Regions from separate parts of the Bradyrhizobium sp. 33ap4 genome, predicted to be linked through region 1. Evidence: predicted binding sites of a transcription regulator. Region 1 holds the regulator's gene; each other region holds the start of a gene.
The links. Region 1 encodes PhoB, which activates phosphate uptake and scavenging genes when phosphate is short. Its sites were predicted from a motif close to TGTCATNNANCTGTCAT; they were not measured.
Positions count from the first base shown of each region.

Region 2: the regulator PhoB is predicted to act here: its motif matches at 2,693-2,709, upstream of Q2M23_RS25490 (YbhN family protein).
Region 3: the regulator PhoB is predicted to act here: its motif matches at 2,397-2,413, upstream of Q2M23_RS27015 (UDP-2,3-diacylglucosamine diphosphatase).
Region 4: the regulator PhoB is predicted to act here: its motif matches at 1,797-1,813, upstream of Q2M23_RS07035 (phospholipase C).

Region 1 is NZ_JAUMTJ010000023.1:98,071-102,265, reverse strand. It holds gene Q2M23_RS19455 (aspartate aminotransferase family protein) at 1-367, opposite strand, end outside; gene Q2M23_RS19450 (GcrA family cell cycle regulator) at 855-1,367, shown strand; gene phoB (phosphate regulon transcriptional regulator PhoB) at 1,663-2,373, opposite strand; gene phoU (phosphate signaling complex protein PhoU) at 2,519-3,235, opposite strand; gene pstB (phosphate ABC transporter ATP-binding protein PstB) at 3,342-4,160, opposite strand; gene pstA (phosphate ABC transporter permease PstA) at 4,157-4,195, opposite strand, start outside.
Region 2 is NZ_JAUMTJ010000034.1:94,285-98,479, reverse strand. It holds gene Q2M23_RS25495 (hypothetical protein) at 1-1,357, opposite strand, end outside; gene Q2M23_RS25490 (YbhN family protein) at 1,462-2,538, opposite strand; gene Q2M23_RS25485 (MFS transporter) at 3,125-4,195, shown strand, end outside.
Region 3 is NZ_JAUMTJ010000038.1:18,180-22,374, reverse strand. It holds gene Q2M23_RS27030 (cytochrome c) at 1-776, shown strand, start outside; gene Q2M23_RS27025 (Lrp/AsnC ligand binding domain-containing protein) at 896-1,141, opposite strand; gene thiD (bifunctional hydroxymethylpyrimidine kinase/phosphomethylpyrimidine kinase) at 1,337-2,134, shown strand; gene Q2M23_RS27015 (UDP-2,3-diacylglucosamine diphosphatase) at 2,437-3,249, shown strand; gene Q2M23_RS27010 (glycosyltransferase family 1 protein) at 3,246-4,195, shown strand, end outside.
Region 4 is NZ_JAUMTJ010000006.1:178,992-183,186, reverse strand. It holds gene hydA (dihydropyrimidinase) at 1-484, shown strand, start outside; gene Q2M23_RS07040 (alpha/beta fold hydrolase) at 531-1,415, shown strand; gene Q2M23_RS07035 (phospholipase C) at 1,890-3,536, shown strand; gene Q2M23_RS07030 (cytochrome-c peroxidase) at 3,646-4,195, shown strand, end outside.

The DNA.
Region 1 (4,195 bases):
GCTCGCCATGGCCCTTGGAGAAGTGATAGTGGCGGACCAGCTTGATCACGCCCTCCATCGCTTCCGCGCCGGAATTGCAGAAGAACACGAAGTCGGCAAAGCTCTGCTCGCACAGCCGCGCGGCAAGCACCTCGCCGTCCGGGCTCTTGAACAGGTTCGACATGTGCCAGAGCTTGGTCGCCTGTTCCTGCAGCGCCTTGACGAGATGCGGATGCGCGTGCCCGAGCGCGTTGACCGCGACGCCCGAGGTGAAATCGAGATAGCGGTCGCCGTTGGTTGCGATCAGCCAGGCGCCCTCACCGCGCTCGAAACCGAGATCGACCCTGGCGAAGACGGGGAGCAGATGCGACGTGGCAGCGTTGGTCATGACGATCACTGACGGTTTTTAAGCCGACAATTGCCGCGCGCCTTGACGCCAGCGCAGCAACGGCCAGCTTCGGAAAACAAAACGGCCGCCTTTGCGGGCGGCACGTGGCGGGCATTCTATGCTGCGGTCGGTAAGTGTCAATCGCCACGAAGTGGCCTTCCTGCAATGCGAAACGAGCGCAATCCGGAGCATTCCGGTGCGGTGGAAAAGCCTCATCGCGATGCTTAACTGTGTGGGAACATGTGGACGCACGACCGCGGACTCTTGCGCCAGAGTCACGCCATATTGTAGCGTTTGGCCTGTCGGGTACGACATCTCGTGCGGCGGTACTGGACCCTCTAAGTAACCTTTGTGTCTCGCGTAAACGTTCGGGCGCAACACCGTGCCCGGCGAGGGCTAAGGGATTCTGGCCGCAGGGATTTTTGTCCAGATTGGCTCGCAGCGCCGCTCCAATGATTGGCCGGCGCTACGCGAAGGGAAGAATGCGATGACTGTATTGACCTGGTCCGACGATCGCGTCGAGCAGCTGAAGAAGCTCTGGGAGTCCGGCCTGTCGGCCAGCCAGATCGCGGCGGAACTTGGCAATGTGACGCGAAACGCCGTGATCGGCAAAGTGCATCGGCTCGGCCTCTCCGGCCGCGCCAAGGCACCCTCCACGGCCGCGCCGCGGCAGCGCAAGGCCCGCCCCGCCCAGCACATGATGCGGGTGGCGCGCCCGGTCTCGCGCGGCAACACCGCGCTGGCGCACGCCTTCGAGGCCGAGATGGAGCCCGATCCGATCTCCTACGACAATGTGGTGCCGATGAGCCAGCGGCTGTCGCTGCTCGAGCTCAACGAGGCCACCTGTCACTGGCCGGTCGGCGATCCCTCGAGCCCGGAATTCTTCTTCTGCGGCGGCAAAGCGCTCGGCGGCCTGCCCTATTGCGCGCATCACTCGCGCGTCGCCTACCAGCCCGCCGCCGATCGCCGCCGGCCGTCGGCGAAACCGCAGATCAAGTGAGCACTCGGGAAAACGACGGAAGACCTCAAAGACAAATCCCCGCGAAAGCGGGGATTTTTTTGTGTGACGCAGCCCGGATGGAGCCAACGGGGCGCTCGTTCGCGCGACCCGTCGGCTCCATCCGGGCTACCGCTACGTCACCGGCCTCGTCCCGGCGCAGGCCGGGACCCATAACCACGAATGGGTGTTGTTAGAAAGCCGTCTGGCCGCGTGCCGATTGCGCTGGCCGCGGCGTATGGGTCCCGGCTTTCGCCGGGACGACGCCGTGTTGCGGTTTATGAATGCCGCATGGCCGTTACGGCTGCGGCTCGGCCTTGGCAAAGCGGTCGTCGAGCGCGTAGCCGGCGCCGCGCACAGTGCGGATCGGATCCTGCTCGCGGCCCGGATTGAGCAGCTTGCGCAGGCGGCCGATATGCACGTCGACGGTGCGCTCATCGATGTAGATGTCGCGGCCCCAGACGCTGTCGAGCAATTGCTCGCGGCTGAACACGCGGCCGGGATGCTCGAGGAAGAATTCGAGCAGGCGATACTCGGTCGGCCCGAGATCGATCGGACGGCCCGAGCGCGCCACGCGGCGCTTCTCGCGGTCGAGCTCGATGTCGCCGTAGGTCAGCACGGTCGCAAGCCGCTCCGGGCTGGCGCGGCGCAACAGGCCCTTCACCCGCGCCAGCAGCTCCGGCACCGAGAACGGCTTGACGATGTAATCGTCCGCGCCGGTGGCAAGCCCGCGCACGCGCTCGCTTTCCTCGCCGCGCGCGGTCAGCATGATGATCGGAAGCTGCTTGGTCTCGGGCCGCGCCCGCAGGCGGCGGCACAGTTCGATGCCGGACAGGCCCGGCAGCATCCAGTCCAGCACCACGAGGTCGGGGACGCGCTCCTTCAGCCTTGTATCCGCATCGTCGCCGCGCCCCACCGTCTCGACATCGTAGCCTTCCGCATCGAGATTGTAGCGCAACAGCGTCGTCAGCGCTTCCTCGTCTTCGACTACCAGAATGCGTGCGCTCATCGGTTTAAGTTCTTTCTCTGTGGTGATCCGTTGCCCAGACGCAAACCGAAACGCTTACTTCCTTGAGCATAGTCCCCGCGGAAACGATTTGTCGCGAGGATCGTCCAGTTTCGCTCTTGCCGGTTCCGTGCTTGCCGATCATGCCTCAGTTGCCCGGCACCGTGGTGGCAAAAGTGGTCATGTCGCCCTTCGGGCGCTTGTCGGTGATCTGCTGGCCCTCGATCATGTAGAACACGGTCTCGGCGATATTGGTGGCGTGATCGCCGATCCGCTCGATGTTCTTGGCGCAGAACATCAGATGGATGCAGAACGAGATGTTGCGCGGATCTTCCATCATGTAGGTGAGCAGTTCGCGGAACAGCGAGGTGCAGATCGCATCGACCTCCTCGTCGCCCTTCCAGACGTTCATCGCCGCCGGCAGGTCGTGCGCGGCATAGGCGTCGAGCACCGACTTGACCTGCGACAGCACGAGGTCGGTCATGTGCTCGAGGCCGCGGATCAACTTCAGCGGCTGGAAATCGCTCTCCAGCGCCGCGACGCGCTTGCCCATGTTCTTGGCGAGGTCGCCGATCCGCTCGAGATCAGTGGCGACGCGCATCGCGCTGACGATCTCACGCAGGTCGATCGCCATCGGCTGGCGGCGCGCGATCGTCAGCACCGCGCGCTCTTCGATGTTGCGCTGCAGATTGTCGATCTCGATGTCGGCGGCGACCACGCGCTTGCCGAGCGCGACGTCGCGACGGATCAGCGCGTCGACCGACTCGGTGATCATTCGTTCGACCAGGCCGCCCATCTCGGCGACCAGGCGGGTCAACTCCTGCAGGTCGCTGTCGAATGCCTTGGCGGTATGTTCAGAAGCCATCGCTTGTCTCCCTCAACCATGATCCCGGGGATCATGGCTTCGTGTCCTGAATTTTAGCATGACCTGATCGGAAAACCGGTTTCCACTTTTCCGGATCATGCGCCGGTCAACCGAACCGGCCGGTGATGTAGTCCTGGGTGCGCCGATCGCTCGGTGAGGTGAAGATCTTGTTGGTGTCGTCGAACTCGATCAGCTCGCCGAGATACATGAAGGCGGTCTTGTCGGAGACGCGCGCCGCCTGCTGCATGTTGTGGGTGACGATCGCGATCGTGTAGTCCTCGGAGAGTTCCTGGATCAGCTCCTCGACCTTGGCGGTCGAGATCGGGTCGAGCGCCGAGCACGGCTCGTCGAACAGGATCACCTCGGGGCGCACCGCCACGGTGCGTGCGATGCACAGGCGCTGCTGCTGGCCACCGGAGAGCGACAGGCCGGAGGCGTTCAGCTTGTCCTTGACCTCGTTCCACAGCGCGCCGCCGCGCAGCGCCTTCTCGACCCGGTCGTCCATCTCGGACTTCGAGATCTTCTCATAGAGGCGGATGCCGAAGGCGATGTTCTCGTAGATCGTCATCGGGAACGGCGTCGGCTTCTGGAACACCATGCCGACCCGCGCGCGCAGCAAGTTGAGGTCGAGCTTGGGGTCGAGAATGTTGGTCTGGTCCAGCATCAGCTGGCCGACCGCGCGCTGACCCGGATACAGGTCGTACATCCGGTTGAAAATGCGCAGCAGGGTCGACTTGCCGCAGCCGGACGGGCCGATGAACGCCGTGACGCGGTTGGTGCCGAGCGCCAGGTTGATGTTCTTCAGCGCGTGGTGCTCGCCGTAATAGAAGTTGAGGTTGCGCACCGTGACTTTCGGCGGCGCTTCCGGCAGCGGAACCTGGGGAATGTGGCCTGCGGCAGTCGTGGAGACGGAAAGCTCGGTCATTTTGCGGCCCTTTCGGCACCAAGGATACGCGCGCC
Region 2 (4,195 bases), on a different contig from region 1:
AGGGATGGATCTCGAAGCCGGCGCGGCCGCCGGGGCAGGGCGCGCCGCCATTGGCCAGCGCCGGATTGGCATAGGCCGTGTAGATCACGTGCGAGAGATCGCCGCCGACCAGCGGCTTCAGCGCGTCGCGCAGCTTGGCAAAATCGGCCGGCAGGTCGCGCGCCAGCGCCGAACGGGCATCGTCGACGCTGGCCATCGAGCCGCCGCGGCTGAACAGCGTGCGCTCGGTCGGCGTGTCGACGATCACGTTGGCGACGAGGCCGGAGAAGTAGATGTCGTTGGCGCCGATCGACAGCAGCACGAGGTCGAGGGTGCGGTCGGGCTGACGGCGCTTGGCGGCGGCGAGTGCCGTGCGCAGCTCCGCGATCTGGCCGTTGACGGTGCCCGAGCAGGTGTTGGCTGTCTTCGTCGGCAGGCATTCCCGCGCCTGCTGCGAGCCGAGCAGGCCGTCGGCGATGCTGGCGCCGGTGCAGGCCAGCGGCAGATAGGTCACCGCGATGTGCGGATATTGCACGGCGAGCGCGAGCGCGGTGCGGGTCTGGTAGCTGTACAGCGACCGGTGACAGGCCGAGTTGAGCCAGAGCGCGCTCTGGCGTTGCCAGTTGGTCAGGGTGTCCGGTGCTTCGCAGGCGCGGCCGCCTTTGTAGCCGGCGCGGCTCGGCCGGTAATATTGCGCCCCGCCGAGATAGGAGCGGAAGCAGAAGCCCTCGTCGGAGAGCGCAATCGCGCGGTCGGGATTGCCCTCGCCGGATGCGATGCTGTCGCCGAGGCCCGCGATCAGCAGGTCGCGCACCTCGATCTGCGTCGCCACACGCTGGTTGGCGTCCGAGCCGCTTGCGACGTCGACGGTCGCGACCGTGGTGCGGCCGTAGCGGACGCGCAGGTTGATCGGCTCGGCGCAATCGAATGTCGAGGATTGCGGCCCGTCGCCGTCGTCGAACGACCAGGCACAGGTCGCGCCGACCGGAACCGGGCCGGTGAGCCGCACGACGATCGGATGATCGATCGGCGTCAGATAGCTTTCCTTGACGTTGTCGCGCGTGCAGGGCTCGCTGACGCGGCCCTGCAGGTCGATGCAGAGCCGGTTCACGGTGTTGCGCGCCCAGCCGCGGCCGTCGCTTTGCAGTTCCAGCGTCTGTTCCGAGGCCAGCACGGTGCGGCCAAGCCCGCTTTCGACATGCAGGCGGAAGTCGCGTTCCTCGCGGAACAGGCGGAAGCGGTTGCGGACCTCCCAGGAGATCTGCAGCTGGTTGTCCTGCGCGTCCGCGGCCGATGCGAACACCGCGGCCAGCGCGCTGCCGAGCAGCACGCTGCAGACCGTCACCCGAAACGAAAATCGAACCAAAAAGCCAATCATGGCGCGGTTTGACGCGAGCGGTACGGCGAAAATAAGAGAAGCGGCCGCGAGGATCGAAAATCCGGGGTCGAGGGGCCCGCACAGGGGGCCGATAACGTTGTCCGTTACCGTTTCAGCTGCCTGACCCGCTGCTGCCGGCTTTCGATCGGTTGCCGCACGGTCGCCGAAGCCGTGCAGGCTTGGCTTAGTCGTTTCCGCTCTTGCCAGGGCTGCACCACGTTGAGCCAGAGCTCGCGCATGCCCATGATCGAGATCGAAATCCCGAACGGGATCAGGAAGTAGAGGATGCGGAACACGACCAGCGTCGCCAGCAATTGTTCCTTGCTGAACTCCGGCAGCGCCACCAGCATCGCGGCATCGAACACGCCGATCGAGCCGGGGGCGTGGCTGGCGAAGCCGAGCAGCGTCGCCAGGATGAACACGACCGCCAGCGAGACGAAGTCGATATGCGGCTCGGTCGGCATCAGCAGGTACATTGCGAGCGCGCAGAAACCGAGATCAACCACGCCGATCAGGATCTGCAACAGCGTCAGCTTGGCCGAGGGCAGCACCACCTTCCAGCCGTTCTGGCCGAGCTCGCGGCGCTTCTCGCCGGTCAGGAGCCAGACGAAATAGGCGCCGATGCCGGCAAGGCAGCCGAGCGCGATCAGCCGGTTCATCGCCGGCGGCAGCAGGTCCATCGCCGACGCCGCCGCCGGGTGCCAGGCCATGCCGAAGCCGAGCACGAACAAATTGCCGAGCCAGAAGGTCAGGCCCGACAGAAAGCAGATCTTGGCGACGTCGATCGCGGAGAGGCCATAATCGGAATAGATCCGGAAGCGGATCGCGCCGCCGGTGAAAACCGTGGCGCCGATATTGTGGCCGATCGTGTAGCTCGTGAAGCTCGACAGCGCTGCGATGCGGTAGGGGACATGGATCTTGCCGATCGTGCGCAGCGCGAAGAAGTCGTAGAAGGTCAGCGTGCAGAACGCCCCGACCACGCAGAGCGCCGCCAGCGCGATCCGGTGCGGCGCGATGTTGGTGAGCGCGGAGAGAATGATGCCGGTATCGACGCCCTTCAGAGTGTGAACAAGCGACGTGATCGCGAACGCGATGATCAACACACTCGCGGCGATCCCGAGCCGTTTCCAGCCGATCTTTTCCTTGAAACCACGCCCGAGCGTGGTCAGCAGCCGAAGCATTCATCCTCCCGGCGGGGCGGCAAATTTCAGTGGGACCCGATCACGGACGGCGACGGGGGACGGGCAAACGCACCGTACGCGATGACCCATAAGGCAAAACCGATGCGTTGTGCAGCCCTTGACAAGCCAACCTTCGGCCCTCGTCCAGCGTCATTGTCATATTGGCTACATATGTTCTCGCTCTGCGAAATGTGAGTCGCAGGACCGCGATGGGGCCACTGCATGTTCCGCCGTTTCAGGCGGTTTCGCCGGCTTTTTTGCCGATTTTGCGGCCGTCCCGGCGTCGATGCGGGTTCATTGGCGCGAAGCGAATGGACGATATGCGTCAGCATGGGGACGGCTGAGCCGGCTGTGAGTTTACCAAAGTGTGAAGTCGGCGCGCGCATGCGCATGATCCGCCCTGCGCTCGGGCCGGTGAGCCGCGCGAGGGCGGTCCGTAGGTCTATTGAGGCAAAACGCCGCGCAAGCGGGCCGCCGTCGGACAGATCGGCCAGGCACGCGATTTCACACTTCGATCCGTGGCGAAGTGTTGCGGCGAAACGAAGGCCTATGTCTCGCATTGGTTGCCGAGAGCAAGGACAAGACCATGCAACAGACCTCCCTGAACGTCCGGCACATGCCGGACCGCCGCGCTGCATCGCATCGGCAAACGAGCGGGCTCGCGGCGACGTTGACGCTCGCCGCGATGAGTCTCGGCTATGGCGTCGTGCAGCTCGACGTCACCATCGTCAACACGGCGCTCAACGCGATCGGCGCCTCGCTCGGCGGCGGCGTTGCCGAACTGCAATGGGTGGTCAGCGCCTACACGATCGCCTTTGCGGCCTTCATCCTGACCGCGGGCGCGCTCGGCGACCGGATCGGCGCCAAGCGCATCTTCATGGCCGGGTTTGCGATCTTCACCGCGGCATCGGTTGCCTGCGCGGTCGCGCCTGATGCGACGACGCTGATCGCCGCCCGCTGCGTTCAGGGGCTGGCCGCCGCCATCCTGGTGCCGAACTCGCTGGCGCTGCTCCGCCATGCCTATGAAGACGAGAAGGCGCGGGGACGGGCGGTCGGTGTCTGGGCCGCGGGCGCGAGCCTTGCGCTGACCGCCGGCCCGTTCGTCGGCGGCGGACTGATCGCGCTGGTCGGCTGGCGCGCGATCTTTCTGGTCAACCTGCCGATCGGCCTCGCCGGCTTGTGGCTCGCCTGGCGCTTTGCCAGCGAAACCACGCGTCATCAGCAACACCGGCTCGATCTGCCGGGGCAGGTCGCGGCGATCGCCGCGCTCGGCACGTTGGCCGGCGCGCTGATCGAAGGCGGCACGCTCGGCTGGGGCAACCCGTTCGTGATCGCAGGCTTCGCTCTCGCCGCCGTCTTCTCCGTGCTGTTCGTCTGGCGTGAGTCGCGCGCGCCGCAGCCGATGCTGCCGCTCTCGCTGTTCCGCCACCGGATGTTTGCCCTGACCTCGCTGGTCGGCCTCCTGGTCAATGTCGCGTTCTACGGCCTGATCTTCGTGCTCAGCCTCTACTTCCAGCAGGTCAACGGGCTGTCGGCGTTCGCCACTGGCCTCGCGTTCGTGCCGATGCTCGGCGCCGTGCTGCCCGCCAACCTGATCGCACCGCATGTCGCGGAGCGGATCGGCGCGCCGGCGACAATCGCGCTCGGCGCCGCTCTC
Region 3 (4,195 bases), on a different contig from region 1:
GATGTTCCTCCTGCCATGCCGTGCCGAAGCAGGACGACCGCACGAAGCTCGGCGGCGGGCTCGCGATCCCCTCGCCATTTGGCACCTTCTACGCGCCGAACATCTCGTCCGACCCGAACGACGGCATCGGCCGCTGGAGCGAGGCCGATTTCGTCACCGCGGTCATGAAGGGCACCTCGCCATCGGGCGCGCACTATTTCCCGGCGTTTCCGTATCCGTCCTATCAGCACGCCAGGGTCAGCGATGTGCGCGACCTGTTCGCCTATCTGAAGACCTTGCCGCCGGTCGCCGGCAAGGTGCGCGACCACGATTTGCCGTTTCCCTTCAACATCAGGCGCAATGTCGGGGTCTGGAAATTCCTGTTCATGAACGGCAAGCCGTTCATCGCGGATGCAAGCCGCTCGGCGCATTGGTACCGCGGCGCCTATCTCGTCAACAGCTTCGGCCATTGCGCCGAGTGCCACAGCCCGCGCAATGTCCTCGGCGGCATCGTCACCGCGCAGCGCTTCGCCGGTGGTCCGAATCCGGAGGGCGAAGGCTGGGTGCCCAACATCACGCCGAGGGGGATCTCGGACTGGAGTGTGAAGGATATCGCCTATTTCCTCGAGAGCGGCCAGACGCCGGACGGCGACTCGGCCGGTGGGTCGATGGTGCGCGTGATCCGCAACACCTCGCGACTGTCGTCGTCCGACCGCGACGCGATCGCCGAGTACATCAAGTCGCTGCCGCCGGTCGAGGGACCGCCGAAGCCGGTCAAGAAGGAGAAGGAATTGTAAAGCGGGATGGGTTTGGTTGAATCGGCTCGCCGCGGTTTCGGTTCACCTCTCCCAAGGAAGAGGTGAACTTTCGACCGTTCAAGCTCGACCTGATCTCATCATGCTCTCGCGGGCGCGTCCTACTTCGCGCCGAACGCCTTGAAGGTGATGATGGTGAGGGTGTCCTGGATGCCCGGGATCACCTGAACCTTCTCGTTGATGAAATGGCCGATGTCGGTGTCGTGGTCGACGTAGAACTTGACCAGGAGGTCGTAATTGCCCGCGGTGGAATAGATCTCGGACGCAATCTCGGCCTCCGCCAGTGCGTTGGCGACGGTGTAGGACTGGCCGAGCTTGCATTTGATCTGGACGAAGAAAGGAACCATCAAAGTCGTCTCCGGGGATTTCCGCGACTATAGGCCCAAAACGGGCGGCCAAGGCAAGGGGGCGAGGCAGGGGGTCAAGGTGAGGCCAACTTGCGGTAAAGTCAGGCGAACTTGCTGCCGATCGGCGGCCGGGCTAGGACAGGCCATGGTCTTGTTCGTGATGGTCTCATTCGTATCAACCGCCGGTGCTGCAAGATGACGCCTGTCGCGCTCACCATTGCCGGCTCGGACTCCTCGGGCGGGGCGGGCATCCAGGCCGACCTCAAGAGCTTTGCCGCGCTCGGGGTCTATGGCGCCTCCGCGATCACGGCGCTGACCGCGCAGAACACCACGGGGGTCAGCGGCATCCATCCGGTGCCCGCGTCATTCGTCACCGCCCAGATCGATGCGGTGTTCTCCGACCTCGAGGTCGGCGCGGTCAAGATCGGCATGGTGGCACAGGCCGACACGATCGCTGTGATCGCCGATGGGCTGAGGCGCTGGGCGCCGCGCCATGTCGTGCTCGATCCGGTGATGGTCGCAACCTCCGGTGATCGGCTGCTTGCCGCCGAGGCGGTCGATGCGCTGAAGGTCCTGCTGTTTCCGCTGGCCTCGCTAATCACGCCGAACCTGCCGGAAGCGGCGGCGCTCTTGAACGAGCCGGTTGCCTCAAGCGAGGCCGACGTCGAGCGACAAGGCAAGCGATTGCTGGCAATGGGATGTCGCGCGGTGCTGGTCAAGGGCGGCCATGGGCACGGCGCCGAGAGCATCGACTATCTGATCGACGCCGAGCACAGCATCGCGCTGGCTGCGCCGCGGATTGCGACCGCCAATACGCATGGCACCGGCTGCTCGCTGTCCTCGGCAATCGCCGCAGGGCTCGCGAAGGGCGAGAGCATGGAGACCTCGGTGCGCAACGCCAAGGCCTGGATCACGCAGGCGATCGCCGAAGCCGATCGCTTCGCCGTCGGCCACGGCCATGGGCCGGTGCATCACTTTCACAAATATTACTGACGCTCTTGTAGCCCGGATGGAGCGCAGCGAAATCCGGGACCAGTTCATCCGCGGATGCAGGACCCGGATTGCGCTTCGCTCCATCCGGGCTACGCATTCGATCGCTTCGCTGTTCCATCGCGCTGTGCAGGCAACACAACGCCTCTTCCCCACAGCCGCGACCGCCGATGTCGCCAGATTGTCGCATGCTGCTGTTATCCGCAGAGAAGCGGCGTACTGCTGATTCTCGTTAACTGTTTGTGGGGCCTTGGGTCGCGGGGATCGTCATCGCCTTGTCACAGGAATCTGTTAGGTGCACAGGCATGGGAAGTGACTCCTTGAGTGAAGAAAGTCCCGAGCGGCACTTTCGCACTTTGTTTATCTCCGATGTCCATCTCGGAGCCCGCGGTTCGCAAGCCGACCGCCTGCTCGACTTCCTCCGTTCTCACGATGCCGACACGATCTACCTCGTTGGTGATATTGTCGACGGCTGGGCGCTGAAGTCGAACTGGTACTGGCCGCAGACCCATAATGATTTCGTGCAGAAGATGCTGCGCAAGGCGCGCAAGGGCGCCAAGGTGATCTACGTCCCGGGCAACCACGACGAGTTCCTGCGCAAATATTACGGCACGCATTTCGGCGGCATCGACGTGGTGGAGAACACCGTTCACACCGGCGCCGACGGCAAGCGCTACCTCGTGATCCACGGCGACATTTTCGATCTCGTGGTGCAGAACGCGCGCTGGCTCGCCCATCTCGGCGACAAGGCCTACGATTTCGCGATCCAGATGAATCGCTTCGTCAACTTCTTCCGCAAGATCTTCGGCGTGCCGTACTGGTCGCTGTCGCAATGGGCCAAGCTGAAGGTCAAGAAGGCGGTGAACTATATTGGCGCGTTCGAGGCGACGCTTGCCGGCGAGGCGCGGCGCCACGGCTGCGACGGCGTGATCTGCGGCCACATCCACTACGCGACGATTCATGACGAGCACGGCATCCGCTACATGAATTGCGGCGACTGGGTGGAGAGCTGCACCGCGCTCGCCGAGCACGAGGACGGCCATTTCGAGATCATCACCTGGACCGACCCGGTGCGCCGGATCGCGCCGGTTCCGCGAGTGACGGCACGCGCTGCATGACGCATATCCTGGTCGCGACCGATGCGTGGCATCCCCAGGTCAACGGGGTTGTCCGCACGCTGACCATGATGGCACAGGCGGCGAAATCGCTCGGCGTCGAGGTGAGCTTCCTGACGCCGGACGAGTTCCGCACCTTCGCGATGCCGAGCTATCGCGATCTCCGGCTGGCGCTGCCCTACCGGGCCAAGGTCGCAAGTCTGATCGAGGCGGCGAGGCCCGACAGCATCCATATCGCGACCGAGGGCCCGATCGGGCTTGCGGTGCGCCGCTATTGCCGCAAGCGCGGCCTGCCGTTCACGACGAGCTTCCATACCCGCTTCCCCGAATACGTCTCGGCGCGGACGCCTGTCCCGGAAGCCTGGGTGTGGCGCGCATTGCGCTGGTTCCACCGGCCGAGCCGGGCGGTGATGGCGGCGACCCCGGCGCTGGCGGCCGAGTTGCGTCAGCGCGGCTTCCGCAACGTGGTGCTGTGGTCGCGCGGCGTCGATACCGCGCTGTTCCATCCGCGCGACGTCGATCTCTGCCTGCCGCAGCCGGTCTATCTCAGCGTCGGCCGGGTGGCAGTGGAGAAGAATCTCGCGGCCTTCCTCGATCTCGATCTGCCGGGAACCAAGGTCGTGGTCGGCGACGGCCCGGCGCGGGCGGCGCTGGAGCGGAAATATCCGGACGCTGTGTTCCTCGGCGCCCGTCATGGGGAAGAATTGGCTGAGATCTACGCCGCGGCCGATGTGTTCGTTTTCCCGAGCCGTACCGATACGTTTGGTCTGGTGCTGCTTGAAGCATTGGCGAGCGGCCTGCCGGTTGCCGCTTTTCCGGTCACCGGTCCCCGCGACGTGATCGGCGCGGCGCCGGTCGGCGTGCTCGACGAAGATCTGCGCCATGCCTGCCTGGAGGCGCTCAGCATCCCGCGGCAGGCCTGCGTCGACTTTGCCGCGCTCCACACCTG
Region 4 (4,195 bases), on a different contig from region 1:
GGTGTTTTCGGTGTTTTCGTCGGACCATTGTCCGTTCCGTTACGACGACCCGCAGGGCAAGCTTGCGCCGAAGGGACGTACCAGCTTCCGCTGGGTGCCAAACGGAATCCCGGGCGTGGCGACGCGGCTGCCGATCCTGTTCTCCGAAGGCGTGGTGAAGGGGCGGATCGACCTCAACAGCTTCGTCGCCTTCAGCGCCACCAACCATGCCAAGATCTACGGCCTCTATCCGCGCAAGGGTACGATCGCGGTCGGCTCGGATGCCGACATCGCGCTGTGGGACCCGAAGCGCAAGGTGACGATCCGTCACGAGTTGATCCACGACGGCGCGGACTACACGCCCTATGAGGGGCTCGAGGTCACGGGCTGGCCGGTGCTGACCATGGTGCGCGGCAAGGTCGTCGTCGATAACGGTACGCTCATTGGCGGCAAGGACCACGGCACCTATCTGCCCCGCGCCAAGCCGCCGAAGGCCATTCCGTAACGCGACCAAATCCGTAACAAGCAAAGAGAGAAGGCAGGAGATCAACATGCCCTATGCTGTGACAGACGACGGAGTGCGGCTCTATTTCGAGGAGACCGGATCGGGGCATCCGGTGATCCTGGTTCACGAGTTCGCCGGCGACTTGCGCAGCTACGAGCCGCAGATGCGGCACTTCGGCAAGCGCTTCCGGACCATCGCCTACAATGCGCGCGGCTTTCCGCCGTCGGATGTGCCGGAGCAGGTCTCGTCCTATTCGCAGGCGCGCGCCGCCGACGATATCCTGGCGGTGCTCGATCATATCGGCGCGCCGAAGGCGCATATCGTCGGTCTGTCGATGGGCGGCTTTGCGACGCTGCATTTCGGATTACGTCACCCTGATCGGGCGCTGTCGCTATGCATCGGTGGCTGCGGCTACGGCGCCGAGCTCGATAAGCGCGAGACGTTTCGCGCCGAGGCCGACGTGATCGCGGGCATGATCCGCAAGGAGGGCATGCCGACCTTCGCCGAGCGCTACGCCTACGGGCCGACCCGCGTGCAGTACGAGAACAAGGACCCGCGCGGCCATGCCGAGTTCAAGGCCATGCTGGCCGAGCATTCGGCGGTGGGATCGGCCAACACCCAGCAGGGCATACAGAAGGAGCGCCCTTCGCTCTACACGCTGGTCGACGAGATGAAGCGGATCAAGGTGCCGACGCTGATCATCACCGGCGACGAGGATTGGCCTTGCCTGCTGCCGGGCATCCTGATGAAGCAGAGCATCCCGTCTGCCGCGCTCGCGGTGATGCCGAACTGCGGCCACGCCATCAACATCGAGGAGCCCGACGAATACAACCGGATCGTCGGCGAATTCCTGGCGCAGGTCGAGAGCGGCCGCTGGCCGCAGCGCGATCCGCGCGCGGTCAGTGCTTCGATCACGGGAATGAAGGGGTAGGCTTCACGCCGAGTTGAATCGCGGCCTTCATCCGCCACCAGACCAAGCATCCGCGCTTTTCGGGACACATCCCCGGAAGGCGCGGATTTTTTTCGGGCGTGAGCAAGCCGCGACAGCCGGCGGTGCACAACCTGTTCGCATGATTGCTGGCTGCTGCAGTCATCTCCAACGCGATCCGTTCAATTCCATGTCTTGTGACCGAAACCGCGTCCACAGATAGCCGATCGCGTGAGACGGAAGAGGAGGGCGTCTGTCATGCGCGCAAAGATTGGTCCCCCGATATCTGCAACCGATGCGGACATGAGCGCGCATCATCGTTCGTCGCATTCATTCGACCGACACAGCGCTGTCATCGGTGGTGGATAACTTGTCGCAGGTCGACGTCATAAATCCTTAAAAATAAAAAGGGGCACTACGGTGAAAGCCAAATTTCTTTCGACGGTCGGAGTCTGTCTGGTTGCTGCCGCTGCGGTGATGTGCAGCGCCGCCGCTCAGGACGACAACAAGGGCAATAACGGCCACGATCATCATCCGCACGACATCCACACCCAAACGCCGATCAAGCATCTCGTCGTCATCTTCAACGAGAACCGCTCGTTCGATCACTACTTCGCAACCTACCCGGTTGCGACCAACCCGACCGGCTCGATTCCGTTCACGGCGAAGCCGCATACGCCGAAGGTCAACAATCTCGCCAGCGCCAATCTGTTGACCAATAACCCGAACACCAATCCGGCCAACGGCACCGGCGCAACCAATCCGTTCCGCCTCGACCGCACCCAGGCCAACACCAAGTCGCAGAACCACGCCTACACGCCCGAGCAGCAGGCAGTCGACAACGGCAAGGAAGACCTGTTTCCGAAATTCACCGGTCGCGGCACCGCCGGCGGCGTCGGCGCGTTCGGCACCAACGGGCAGGTGATGGGCTATTTCGACGGCAACACCGTCACCGCGTTCTGGAATTATGCCCAGAACTTCGCGATGAGCGACAACAGCTGGACCGACACCTTTGGTCCGTCGACGCCCGGCGCGCTCGAGGTGATCTCCGGCCAGACCAACGGCGCGCAGAACATCGTCGGCTCGTCATCTTCGATCGCCGACGGCCAGGGCGGCCTGACGCTGATCGGTGATACCGACCCTGCCTACGATGCCTGCTCTAGCACGACCAGCCAGGTCCTGATGACCAGCAAGAACATCGGCGACCTGCTCAATGCCGAGCAGATTAGCTGGGGCAGCTTCATGGGCGGCTTCGACCTGACGCTCAAGAACAGCAACGGCACCACCAACTGCGGCCGCAGCACGTTCTCGAGCAACGTCAACGGCACCGTCGTGGACTACATCCCGCACCACGCCTGGTTCCAGTATTACAAGTCGACCGCCAACCCGAGCCATGCGCGGCCGAGCTCGGTGAATGCGGTCGGACACACCTATGTGCCCGGCAGCAAGACGCTCGATCCGGCCAATCACGCCTACGATCTCGAGGACTTCTATGCTTCGGTGAAGGCCGGCAACTTCCCGGCCGTCTCCTACATCAAGATGCCGGCCTATCAGGACGGTCATCCCGGCAACTCCGATCCGCTCGATGAGCAGGCCGGCAATGTCGAGCTGATCAACTTCCTGCAGAAGCAGAAGGAGTGGGGCGAGACCGCCGTCATCATCACCTATGACGACTCCGACGGCTGGTACGACCACCAGTACCTTGCACCGATCAGCGCCTCGTATGATCCCACCGCCGACCAGGTCAACGGTCCCGGCCAGTGCGGTCGCGGTATCGGCAGGCAGACGCCGCCGAACGGCCTCAACGGCCAGCCGGTAAACGGCCGCTGCGGTCCCGGTACGCGTGTCCCGTTCCTGGTGATCTCGCCCTTCGCCAAGCGGAATTACGTCAGCCACACCCGCATCTCGCAGGCCTCCGTCGTTCGCTTCATCGAGGACAACTGGCTGCACGGCCAGCGTCTCGGCGGCGGCTCGTTCGACGACAACGTCGAATCGATCGCCGACATGTTCGACTTCGAGCGCGGCCACGGCCAGGACCACGAGTACCGGCAGGACACGCTGTTTCTCGATCCGACCGCCGGCACCGTCATCGTCAGCGCGCCGGACGATCACCATCACCACTAACGCCCTTCGGTTCTGATCCAATCAGAACCGAAGCTCTGCCCTGACGCGTTCTGCTCGCGCGAACTGGTCTACAGTTCGCGCGAAAACGCTTAACGACACTGGATCTGATATGAATGGCCGCACCTTGTGGCTTCTCGGCGCCTGCCTGCTGTGCATGGCCGGCGCCGTTGCGGCCGTCGAGACGCAGGGACTTCCGGGGACCAATCCGAACCCGGTGCAGCTCAGGCGTCCGCCTGTTGCTCCGCTGTCCGCCATGGCGCAGCTCGGCCAGAAGATTTTTTTCGACGCGTCGCTGTCCTCGTCGGGCGCATTGTCATGCGCGTCCTGTCACAGTCCGGACCACGCTTACGGGCCACCCAATGATGGGCCGGTGATGCTCGGCGGGCCCGCGCAATCCCGGCAAGGGACACGCGCCGTGCCGGGCCTGACCTATCTCGAGCGGCAGCCGAATTTCAGCATCGGGCCGGAAAAGGACGAAGACGACAATGTCGTCGACTTCGCGCAACTGGCCGCGCTCGGCCAGCAGGCTCCGCGCGCCAAGAAGGTCGCGACCGGGACTGCCGCGTCGGCGGTCAACATCGTGCCGCAGGGCGGACTGTTCTGGGACGGCCGCGCCGATACGCTGCAGGACCAGGCGATCTTCCCGCTGCTTGATCCCA